Regions from separate parts of the Mesorhizobium sp. LEGMi-168a genome, predicted to be linked through region 2. Evidence: predicted binding sites of a transcription regulator. Region 2 holds the regulator's gene; each other region holds the start of a gene.

Region 1 (3,275 bases), on a different contig from region 2:
AAGCGAGAAAGAATCTCGTCCTGCATGGCGCGCTCGCCGCCGAACAGATGCGTGCAGCCGGTGACGTCGAGGAACAGCCCGTCCTCGCCGTCGATCGCCACCAGCGGCGTGTAGCGGTCGCACCAGTCGGCAAGGCCTTCGAGCAGGCGGCGGTCGGCTTCCGCGTCGGCTTCCACCACGTCGATCGAGGGATGCATGGCGCGCGCATCGGCAATGCCCATGCCGCGCTTCAGCTTCAGCGCCTCAGCCCGCTCGTCGAGGGCTGCGATGCGCTGGGCGTTGCTGTCGCGATGGCTGATCACAAGCGGTGGATGAGGCGGGGGCAGGTGATGCGAGGGCCGCGAACGCCAGGACCGCCCCAGACGCTGGCGCAGGATCCGCTCCGCGCAGAGGTACGGGAACCACAGCGACAGAATTCTCTGTTCTTTCTGCAAAAGCGTGCTCATCGGGGTTCCACTCCAGTGTGAATTGTCCGGGCAGGGCCGTGCGGCTCTTGCCGATATCGACGGTGAAGGCGGGGCGGCCGATCGAGCCGGCGAGCGGGCCGGCGACCGTCTCGCGGCTGGCTGAGGGGGCGGCCGAAACGATGAGGCGCACGGGCGCGGCCGTGGGTTCGGCCTCGCCGGCCTGGCGCAGCAAAAGCACCGGGCGGCCGGCGCTTTGGGCGCGGGCGTGCAGCCGCCGCGTGGCGGTAAGGTCGAGAAGCCGCTGGCTGCCGCGGATCTCGAGGATGACGGCGGCGAAGGCCGTCATGCGCGCGGCCTCCTCGGCGATCCAGAGCGCGTCGAGCAGCTTCGGCGCCTCGGAAAACAGCAATTGCTCCGGCGCGATGCCGAACAGGGCCTGGAGCCCGCTCGCATAGGGAAAGCCGGCCTCGCGAAAGATCTCCGCCGTGCGGATCCCGCGGAGCGGCCGGCCCGGCTTGTCCCTGAGGAGCAGGCTGATGAGCGACAGCGCGAAGCCGGCGACGGCGCCGGCATCACGGGTCTCCAGCCCATGGATTTCGCTGAGCGCCGCCTTGGGCAGGCCGCCGCCAAGGGCGGTATCGAGGCGCTCGATGCCGGTGTGCAGGAAAGCATCCGGCGAGGCCACCGCGAGGCCGCGCCGGATGATGTTGGTCTCGGGGGTGATGCCCGACCGGGCGACATAGACAGGCCCGCCGCGTGCCGGCGCCTCAAGGCGCTCGGGCAGCGTTCCCTCGATTTTCGCGATCTGGCGGCGCAGGGCAAAAACAGTTTCCCGCGCCACGGCGCTCATCGCCATGACGTTCACTTCCGGCAGCAATTGTTCCTGTTATGTTCTTATAGATTCCAGAGGACCCCGGAAGAGTCAAGCGGAGTCGCAAGGAATTTATTCCTTGAAATCGATAGGGTATCCATCACGCCTTGGAGAGGTGCTCCGCGCTGGCAACCGCCAGCGCTACAATAGGCAAGTGTTTTCCGGTACCACTTGCAGAACCCGGATGCCAACCTCGATCACTAGATGGACCTCGTTGACGAACTCGGTTTTTGGGAAAAGCAAGCGCTCCGTATTGACTTTCAATCCCGTCACAAGAGCATCGCTCTCCATCAGCACATGCAAAGTTACTCCATCAACGCCGGCTGCGTGCTGCTCGTCCATCGTAGGCATGCGCAGTGCGTCAAGCAGGGTTTTAATCCGTCCGTCGATGTCACCAGCTTGCGTAATGAGATTGCCAGGATCTTCTTGACGCAAGAAGAGAACGCTTAGGTCGCAGGCCAAATGGAGTGACTTTCTAACCAGCGGAACATATTGACTTTGGCCGACTGGAAGTTCTCCGAATAGTGGAACGTAAGCCCCGGGGTAAAATTCGTTAGCTTTCCTCGGGGACAATATGCCGCTTTCGTCCACCGCTAAGCCAATCTGCGGTCCATTCGGGTTCGGCGCCCATCCGACATTCTGTAATACATTTAGCGCTCTGCTAGTTTCCCATAAGGTCTTCAGTTGAGGACTAATGGCCTCGCGAATTTTGAAGACCTCTTTGGTCTTGGATTTGTTGCCGCTCGCCGAGAGCTGCCCCTGGTAGACGAGAGTGAATTTCATAACGCCCACAATAGGCGCAGACAGGTTGCGAAGCCAAATGTCTTGGCGTGACCATTGGCGAGCCTTTATTCCATCGCCCCAGAAGCAGCCAGCCCGCCGGCTCATTTGCCTCAATCGGCGCGAAAGCCTATATGCCGGGATCAAAGGAAATTTCATGGCCCGCATCTACAAGACCCGTACCTGGCACGACCAACTCTCGCCGTCGATGGAGGAAATGGAGCTTCTGGCTCTGGAGGCCTACGCCCATCTGCCGGAAGAGTTCCGCAAGCTCACCGGCGAGATCGTCATCCAGATCGCCGACTTCCCGACCGACGAGATCATGGACGACCTGTCGCTGGAGACGCCCTTCGACCTGCTCGGCCTGTTCGAGGGACGCGGCATCGCCGAGCGCTGGAACCCGCAGACCGGCGAAGGGCCGAACCGCATCACGCTCTACCGCCGCGCCATCCTCGACTACTGGGCCGAGAACGAGGAGACGCTGGGCGACATCGTCACCCATGTGCTGATCCACGAGATCGGCCACCATTTCGGGCTCTCGGACGACGATATGGAGCGGATCGAGGAAGCGGCGGAGCAGGCTGCGGCAGGCTAAAGCAATTCCAGGAAAAGTGTGTAACGGTTTTCCGTCCGGAATTGCGCCAAAGCAAAGGGATAGAGCAGTTCTGCGTTTCCGAGAAACGCTGAACCGCTCTAGACGCCCGCCCTACGCGCTCAAATATGCAGCGCGTGCCCCAGCGCCTTCAGCGCCGCTTCCTGGAAGCCTTCGCCTTGCGTCGGGTGCGCGTGGATGGTGCCGGCGATGTCCTCCAGCCGCGCGCCCATTTCGAGCGCCAGGCCGAAGGCCGCCGACAGTTCCGACACGCCCTGCCCGACCGCCTGGATGCCGAGCACCAGATGGTTGTCGGCGCGGGCGACGACACGGACGAAGCCGTCCTCGCCCTGCTTGGTCATGGCGCGGCCGTTGGCGGCGAAGGGAAACTGCCCGACCTTGATCTCCCCGGCGAGCGCCTTCGCCTCTTCCGGTGACAGGCCGGCCGTGACCAGCTCGGGATCGGTGAAGCAGATTGCCGGGATCGCCCGCTTGTCCCAGCTTCGTTTGTGGCCGGCGACGATCTCCGCCACCATCTCGCCCTGCGCCATGGCGCGATGCGCCAGCATCGGCTCGCCGGTGACGTCGCCGATGGCGTAGATGCCGCGCATCGAGGTCCGGCACT
Region 2 (3,275 bases):
AGACCGGCTGCTCGATCCGGCGGCGCTTTCGCTGGCGGCGTCGGCCAATCATCCGAGCCTTACCGTGGTGCGGCAGCCGCTGGTCGCCATCATCGCCACGGGCGATGAACTGCTGCCCCCAGGCAGCGCGCTCGGCCCCGACCAGATCATCTCGTCCAATGCCTATGGCGTCACAGCTACGGCCCAGTCGGTTGGGGCGCGCGCGCTCGACCTCGGCATCGCGGCCGACCGCCACGACGCAATCGCGGCCTTGGTCAAGAAAGCAGTCGAGGCTGGCGCTGATGTCATCGTGACGCTCGGTGGCGCCTCGGTTGGTGATCACGACCTGATCCACGACGTGCTGACCGGCGAAGGCATGCGGCTCGATTTCTGGAAGATCGCCATGCGCCCCGGCAAACCGTTGATGTTTGGCCGGCTTGGCAACATCCGCTGCATCGGCCTGCCCGGCAATCCGGTGGCAAGCCTTGTCTGCTCGCAATTGTTCCTGAAGCCGCTTCTGGCACGGCTGGGCGGCCGCGATCATCGGCAGGACATCCGCACCGCGCGATTGGCTGCCGCTATGCACGCCAATGATCTCCGGCAAGACTATGTGCGGGCCGCCGTGCGCGAGGACGCCGGACAGCTGGTCGCGACACCGTTTAGCATTCAGGATTCGTCGATGTTGAGGACGCTGGCCAACGCCAATGGCCTGATCGTGCGCGAGCCCTTCGCCCCGGCAGCGGAAGCGGGCGCCGAATGCAGCGTTCTGATGTTACGCTGAACAAAACGTCAACACATTCACTAAACTTTAAACGGTTGCGGAACACAACTGGAACAGATAGTGTTTGTTCTGGGTTTGTTTTCTGATTCTGGTTTCAGGACCCGCTGGGGGTTGCCATGCTGACGCGCAAACAACATGAACTTCTGATGTTCATTCACGAACGGCTCAAGGAAAGCGGTATTCCGCCATCTTTCGACGAGATGAAGGAGGCGCTCGACCTTGCCTCGAAGTCGGGCATCCATCGGCTGATCACGGCGTTGGAAGAGCGCGGCTTCATTCGCCGGCTGCCGAACAGGGCGCGGGCCCTTGAAGTTCTGCGGCTGCCAGATTCGATAGCGCCCGGCCTGAACGCGGCGAAGAAGTTTTCGCCGAGCGTCATCCAGGGCGGCCAAGGCAATCTCGGCCGGCAGATCAAGCCGGCAGCGCCCTCGCGCACGCCAACGCCCAGCAATGACGACGATGCCGTTTCGGCCGTGTCCATTCCGGTGATGGGCCGCATCGCCGCCGGCGTGCCGATCGACGCCATCCAGCACCAGACGCATTCGATCACAGTGCCGCCGGACATGATCGCGGGCGGCGAGCACTACGCGCTCGAAGTCAAGGGCGACTCGATGATCGAGGCCGGCATCTTCGACGGCGATACCGTGATCATCCGCAACGCCAATACCGCGAGCCCGGGCGAGATCGTGGTGGCGCTGGTCGACGATGAGGAAGCGACGCTCAAGCGCTTCCGCCGCAAGGGCGCCTCGATCGCGCTCGAGGCCGCCAATCCGGCCTATGAGACCCGCATCTTCGGTCCCGACCGCGTCAAGGTTCAGGGCAAGCTGGTCGGGCTCATCCGCCGCTACTGAGTGGTTGTGGCGGCTTCGTATCGGTCTTCTCAGGCCGCTGGTAAGGCGGCAGGCCTCTTGCCTCACGTGAGTACTTTCGCTGCTCGTGCCAAGGCCGATATGGCTTTTCGACGGCATATCGAATGGCCGGCCGCGCCGTTGCCGATTGCGGATCGAAGAAGACGGCGGCACTGCCGTCACGTGCGAGCTGGCGCTTGGTGACGACGAGGACTCGCGGGTCGCGGCAAGGATTATAGGCCGTGGCGTCGTTGATGACGATGAGGTCGGCGAAGCCGCAGGCCGGCCTGGCACTGTCGCGATTCTCGGCCAAAGCGACGATCGCGCCGGACGGATGCCGGCCAATGCAGAGATCACCGGTGCAATAGAACGGCGACCCCGGCGGCAGGTCGACAGGGTCGGCGATGTCCAGCGCGCCTTCGGCGAAGGTCTCTGGCGGCACGATTGCTTCGGCCTTGAGCGCACGTTTCCAGTTGTCAGTGGTGAATTCGTTGGAGCGGGCACGGTTGACGGCGAGCTCGCCGCCGCCGATCGGCATGGCCACCAGATGTGCGTCCTCGGAGATCAGCAGGTCCGGCGTGCGCACCTGCGGGATCGTCAACAGGCTTGCCAGAGCGAAAGGAACGGCCGCCAGCCTGAGCCAGGTGGTCGCCATGGTGGCGATGACGAGCGCGATGGTCGCCAGCAGCACCGACTGGATCGAGATCAGCCCCACGGCGTCGACCGGCGACCATTGCGAAATCCACGCCGAGATCGCGATCATTGCCGTCAGACCCTTGCCCATCAAATAGAGGAAAGGCCCGTCGAAGCCGAACGGCATCATGATCGCGCTGGCGACGGCAAGGAACATCACGACGGTGACGATCGGCATGATCGCCAGATTGGCCAATAAGCTGAGCGGCGAGACGCGCTGGAAATGCCAGATGGCAAACAGCGCCGTAGCACTTCCGGCAATGATCGACGTCATGGCGGCGCCACCCGCTCCGACCGCCAGCTTTCGCGACAGGAACCGCAGGAACGAACGCTTTGCCGGCGGCGCTCTCACTTTGTCGGCGCGGTAGTCGGCCCAGCCAGCATAGGCGCCGACTAGGGCAGCGGTCGCGGCAAACGACATCTGAAAGCTTGGACCGACCACTTCATGTGGCGACACAAGGATGACGGCGATGGCCGAGATCGCCAGGTTGCGCATCGTCAGCGCCGCGCGGTCGAAGAGCACGGCGACAAGCATCACGGCCAGCATGATGAAGCTTCGCTCGGCGGCGACAACCACGCCGGAGATGACGAGATAGGCGGCGATCGAGATAAGCGCGATGGCCGCTGCATATTTCTTCACCGGGCGCCGCGAGGAAAAATCCGGAAACAACGCGAAGGCGCCGCGCAGCAGGAGCATGATCGTGCCGGCGACCAGCGCCATGTGCAGGCCTGAAATCGAGATGATGTGGTAGATGCCGGTCCGCCGCATCGCCTCATTGATGTCTTCGGGGATGCCGGCGCGAACGCCGACGATCAGCGCCGCGGCAATCTCGCCTTCGGGTCCGCCGACGGTGCTTCTGATGTGGTCGGCAATGTTTTCGCGCGCGTTCTCGATCGCCGAGGCGATGCTCGCCTCAGTGGCCGGATCGGTTGTCGAAACGACTTTCGGGTCGCCGAGGAAAAATCCGCTACCG
Region 3 (3,275 bases), on a different contig from region 2:
CGGCGATGTATGGTCGCCTTCGATCGCGCCGCCCGGCGCCGGCACTTCCTTAACCGGAATGATCGGGTCGCCTGTGCGCCGGTCGAGCACATAGAGGTCGCCCTGCTTGGTCGGCCCGACCAGCGCCGGCACCATCGCACCGCCGGCCGAGGTGATGTCGATGAGCGTCGGCTGCGCCGGCACGTCCATGTCCCACAGGTCGTGATGCACGGTCTGGCGCACCCAGCGCAATTGCCCGGTGTTGAGGTCGAGCGCCGTGATCGAGGACGAGAATTTCTCGACATTGGCGCTGCGGCCCATGCCGAGCTGGTCCGGCGTCTGGTTGCCGAGCGGCACGTAGAGCAACCCAAGCTTCTCGTCGGCGCTCGCCGTCGACCACATGTTGGGGGAGTTGTTTGTGTATTTTTGTCCCGCCGGCAGCGGCGCCGTCTGGTCCGGATTGCCGGAATCCCAGTTCCACAGCAAAGCGCCGGTGCCGGCGTCATAAGCGCGGATGACGCCCGACGGCTCTTCGGTCGAATAATTGTCGTTGACCGCGCCGCCGACGATGATCTTCCCGGCGACGATCAGCGGCGCCGAGGTCGAATAGTAATAGCCCGACTTCGGATACGGCATGTCGGCAAGCAGGTTCAGCGTCCCGCCTTCGGCGAAGGACGGACACACCTGGCCGTTGGCGGCGTCGAGCGCGATCAGCCGCGCGTCGGACGTCGGCAGATAGATGCGCGCGGCGCAGGGCTGTCCGGCCGCGATCTTGGCGTCTGCATAGTAGGATACGCCACGACAGGTCTGGTGCTGGCGATTGGGGTCCAGCTTGATCTTGGGATCGTAGCGCCATTTCTCCTTGCCGGTCGCAGCATCGACGGCGATGGCGAAATTATGCGGCGTGCAGATGAACAGCGCATCACCGATTTTCAGCGGCGTCACCTGATAGGTCGTCTCGCCGATATCGTCGGGACCTTTCACGTCGCCGGTGCGATAGGTCCAGGCCGGCTGCAGCCGGGCGACATTGTCCGACGTGATCTGGTCGAGCGGCGAATAGCGCTGGCCAAACGGCGTGCGGCCGTAGAAGTGCCATTCGCCGGCCGGCATGTCGCCGCCAAGATTGGCCGTCGGCGTTGCCTTGTCCGGGCTGAGGCTGCCGCCGATGTCCTTGGGGTCGGCGGTCATCGAGTAGCCCGCCACGGCAAGCGAGGCGAGCACGGCCAGAATGAGCGGCGCCCGTCCGTCCGGGCCCGTGAAACTCCGTCTTGCCCATGGGGTCAGCAGCCACAGCGCGATGAGGACGATGATGCCGCCGCGCGGACCGAGCTGCCACCAGTCGAAACCGATCTCCCAGACAGCCCAGCACAGCGTGGCGATCACGAACGCCGCGTAGAGCCAGAGCGATGTCGACCTGCGCCTGAAGAGCAGCCAAGCGGTGATCAAGAAGACCAGGCCGGCGATGGCGTAGTACCAGCTGCCGCCCAGCGAGACCAACCAGATGCCGCCGCCGCCGAGTACCAGGCCGATGAGGAAGAGGACGAGGGAGGTGATCGTGACAGCCAAGATGATACTCCTTCGACTGTTGCGCGCCTGCGATGGCTCTCGAGGAGACGGCATGCCGTCCCTGCCCTGCCGGCACCTTTCCCCCGCCGGCCGCGCCTGTCAAGCGAACCGGAGCGGTGCAAAAATGGAACAAAACGTAGACACTTCTGGCCTTTCGCTGCCGAATCACTACATTCGGGGGCGATGTCCGGCTTTTCGGAAGACATGCCCTTCTTTGACGAACCGAATGCGCGGCCCGCGGCCCCGTCCGGCATTGCCGCGCGCGCCATGGCGGCCCGCAGCGCGCAGAACCGCGCGGCCGACTACCTCAACGGCCTCAATCCCGAGCAGCGGCTCGCTGTCGAAACAACTGAGGGTCCGGTCCTGGTGCTGGCCGGCGCCGGCACCGGCAAGACGCGCGTCTTGACCACGCGCATCGCCCACATCCTGGCCACCGGAAGGGCCTACCCCTCGCAGATCCTCGCCGTCACCTTCACCAACAAGGCCGCGCGCGAGATGAAGCAGCGCATCGGCATCCTGATCGGCAACGAGAATGTCGAGGGCATGCCCTGGCTCGGCACCTTCCATTCGATCGGCGTCAAGCTGCTCCGCCGTCACGCCGAGCTTGCCGGGCTGAAATCCGATTTCACCATCCTCGACACCGACGATGTGGTGCGGCTGATCAAGCAGCTGATCCAGGCCGAAGGGCTCGACGACAAGCGCTGGCCGGCCAAGCAGTTCGCGCAGATGATCGACAACTGGAAGAACAAGGGCCTCGGGCCCGATGAGATTCCGGAAGGCGACGCCCGCAGCTTCGGCAACGGCAAGGGCCGTCAGCTCTACAAGGCCTATCAGGAACGGCTGCAGACGCTGAATACCTGCGACTTCGGCGATCTGCTCTATCACCCGATCCGCATCTTCCGCGCCTATCCGGACGTGCTGAAGGACTATCACCGCAAGTTCAAATACATCCTGGTCGACGAGTATCAGGACACCAACACCGCGCAGTACATGTGGCTGCGGCTGCTGGCGCAGCGGCCGCAATCCTCCCCCCCTGAGGGGGAGGTGCCCGCGGAGCGGGCGGAGGGGGTCGCCTCAGAAGGCACCGCCCAGTCGTCGACCTTCAGGGCGTCGAGCACTGCCGCGAGGACCCCACCCGACCGGGCTTCGCTCGGCCACCCTCCCCTCAAGGGGGAGGGAAATCGCCGCCCGGCCACCGTAAACATCTGCTGCGTCGGCGACGACGACCAGTCGATCTATGGCTGGCGCGGCGCCGAGGTCGACAACATCCTGCGCTTCGACAAGGATTTCCCGGGCGCCACCATCATACGGCTGGAGCGCAACTATCGCTCCACCGCGCATATCCTGGGTGCCGCCTCGCATCTGATCGCCCACAATGAGGGCCGCTTCGGCAAGACGCTGTTCACCGACCGCGACGACCCCGAGGACGACAAGGTGCATGTCCATGCCGCCTGGGACTCCGAGGAAGAAGCGCGCGCCGTTGGCGAGGCGATCGAGGCCTATCAGCGGCAGAAGCACAATCTGAACGACATGGCGATTCTCGTCCGCGCGTCCTTCCAGATGCGCGCCTTCGAAGACCGCTTCATCACGCTCGGCCTCAACTATCGCGTCATCGGCGGCCCGCGCTTCTACGAGCGGCTGGAAATCCGCGATGCGCTCGCCTTCTTCCGCGTCGTCGCCAACGGCGGCGACGACCTCGCCTTCGAGCGCATCGTCAATGTGCCGAAGCG

Evidence for each region. The regulator LexA, encoded in region 2, represses DNA repair genes until DNA is damaged. The targets are predictions, from matches to a motif close to TGTTCNNNNTGTGTTCNG.
Region 1: a site for LexA is predicted at 1,286-1,303, ahead of AC4FWB_RS28350 (ImuA family protein). Genes of this name have one in related genera too.
Region 3: a site for LexA is predicted at 1,660-1,677, ahead of AC4FWB_RS17545 (ATP-dependent helicase). Genes of this name have one in related genera too.

Annotation. Positions count from the first base shown of each region.
Region 1 covers NZ_JBZEGV010000031.1:11,135-14,409, reverse strand. The annotation lists gene AC4FWB_RS28355 (DUF6504 family protein) at 1-302, opposite strand, end outside; gene AC4FWB_RS28350 (ImuA family protein) at 244-1,263, opposite strand; gene AC4FWB_RS28345 (hypothetical protein) at 1,420-2,217, opposite strand; gene AC4FWB_RS28340 (metallopeptidase family protein) at 2,216-2,653, shown strand; gene lpdA (dihydrolipoyl dehydrogenase) at 2,773-3,275, opposite strand, start outside.
Region 2 covers NZ_JBZEGV010000001.1:145,783-149,057, reverse strand. The annotation lists gene AC4FWB_RS00750 (molybdopterin molybdotransferase MoeA) at 1-760, shown strand, start outside; gene lexA (transcriptional repressor LexA) at 877-1,611, shown strand; gene AC4FWB_RS00740 (ComEC/Rec2 family competence protein) at 1,595-3,275, opposite strand, start outside.
Region 3 covers NZ_JBZEGV010000012.1:99,514-102,788, reverse strand. The annotation lists gene AC4FWB_RS17550 (glucose/quinate/shikimate family membrane-bound PQQ-dependent dehydrogenase) at 1-1,545, opposite strand, end outside; gene AC4FWB_RS17545 (ATP-dependent helicase) at 1,729-3,275, shown strand, end outside.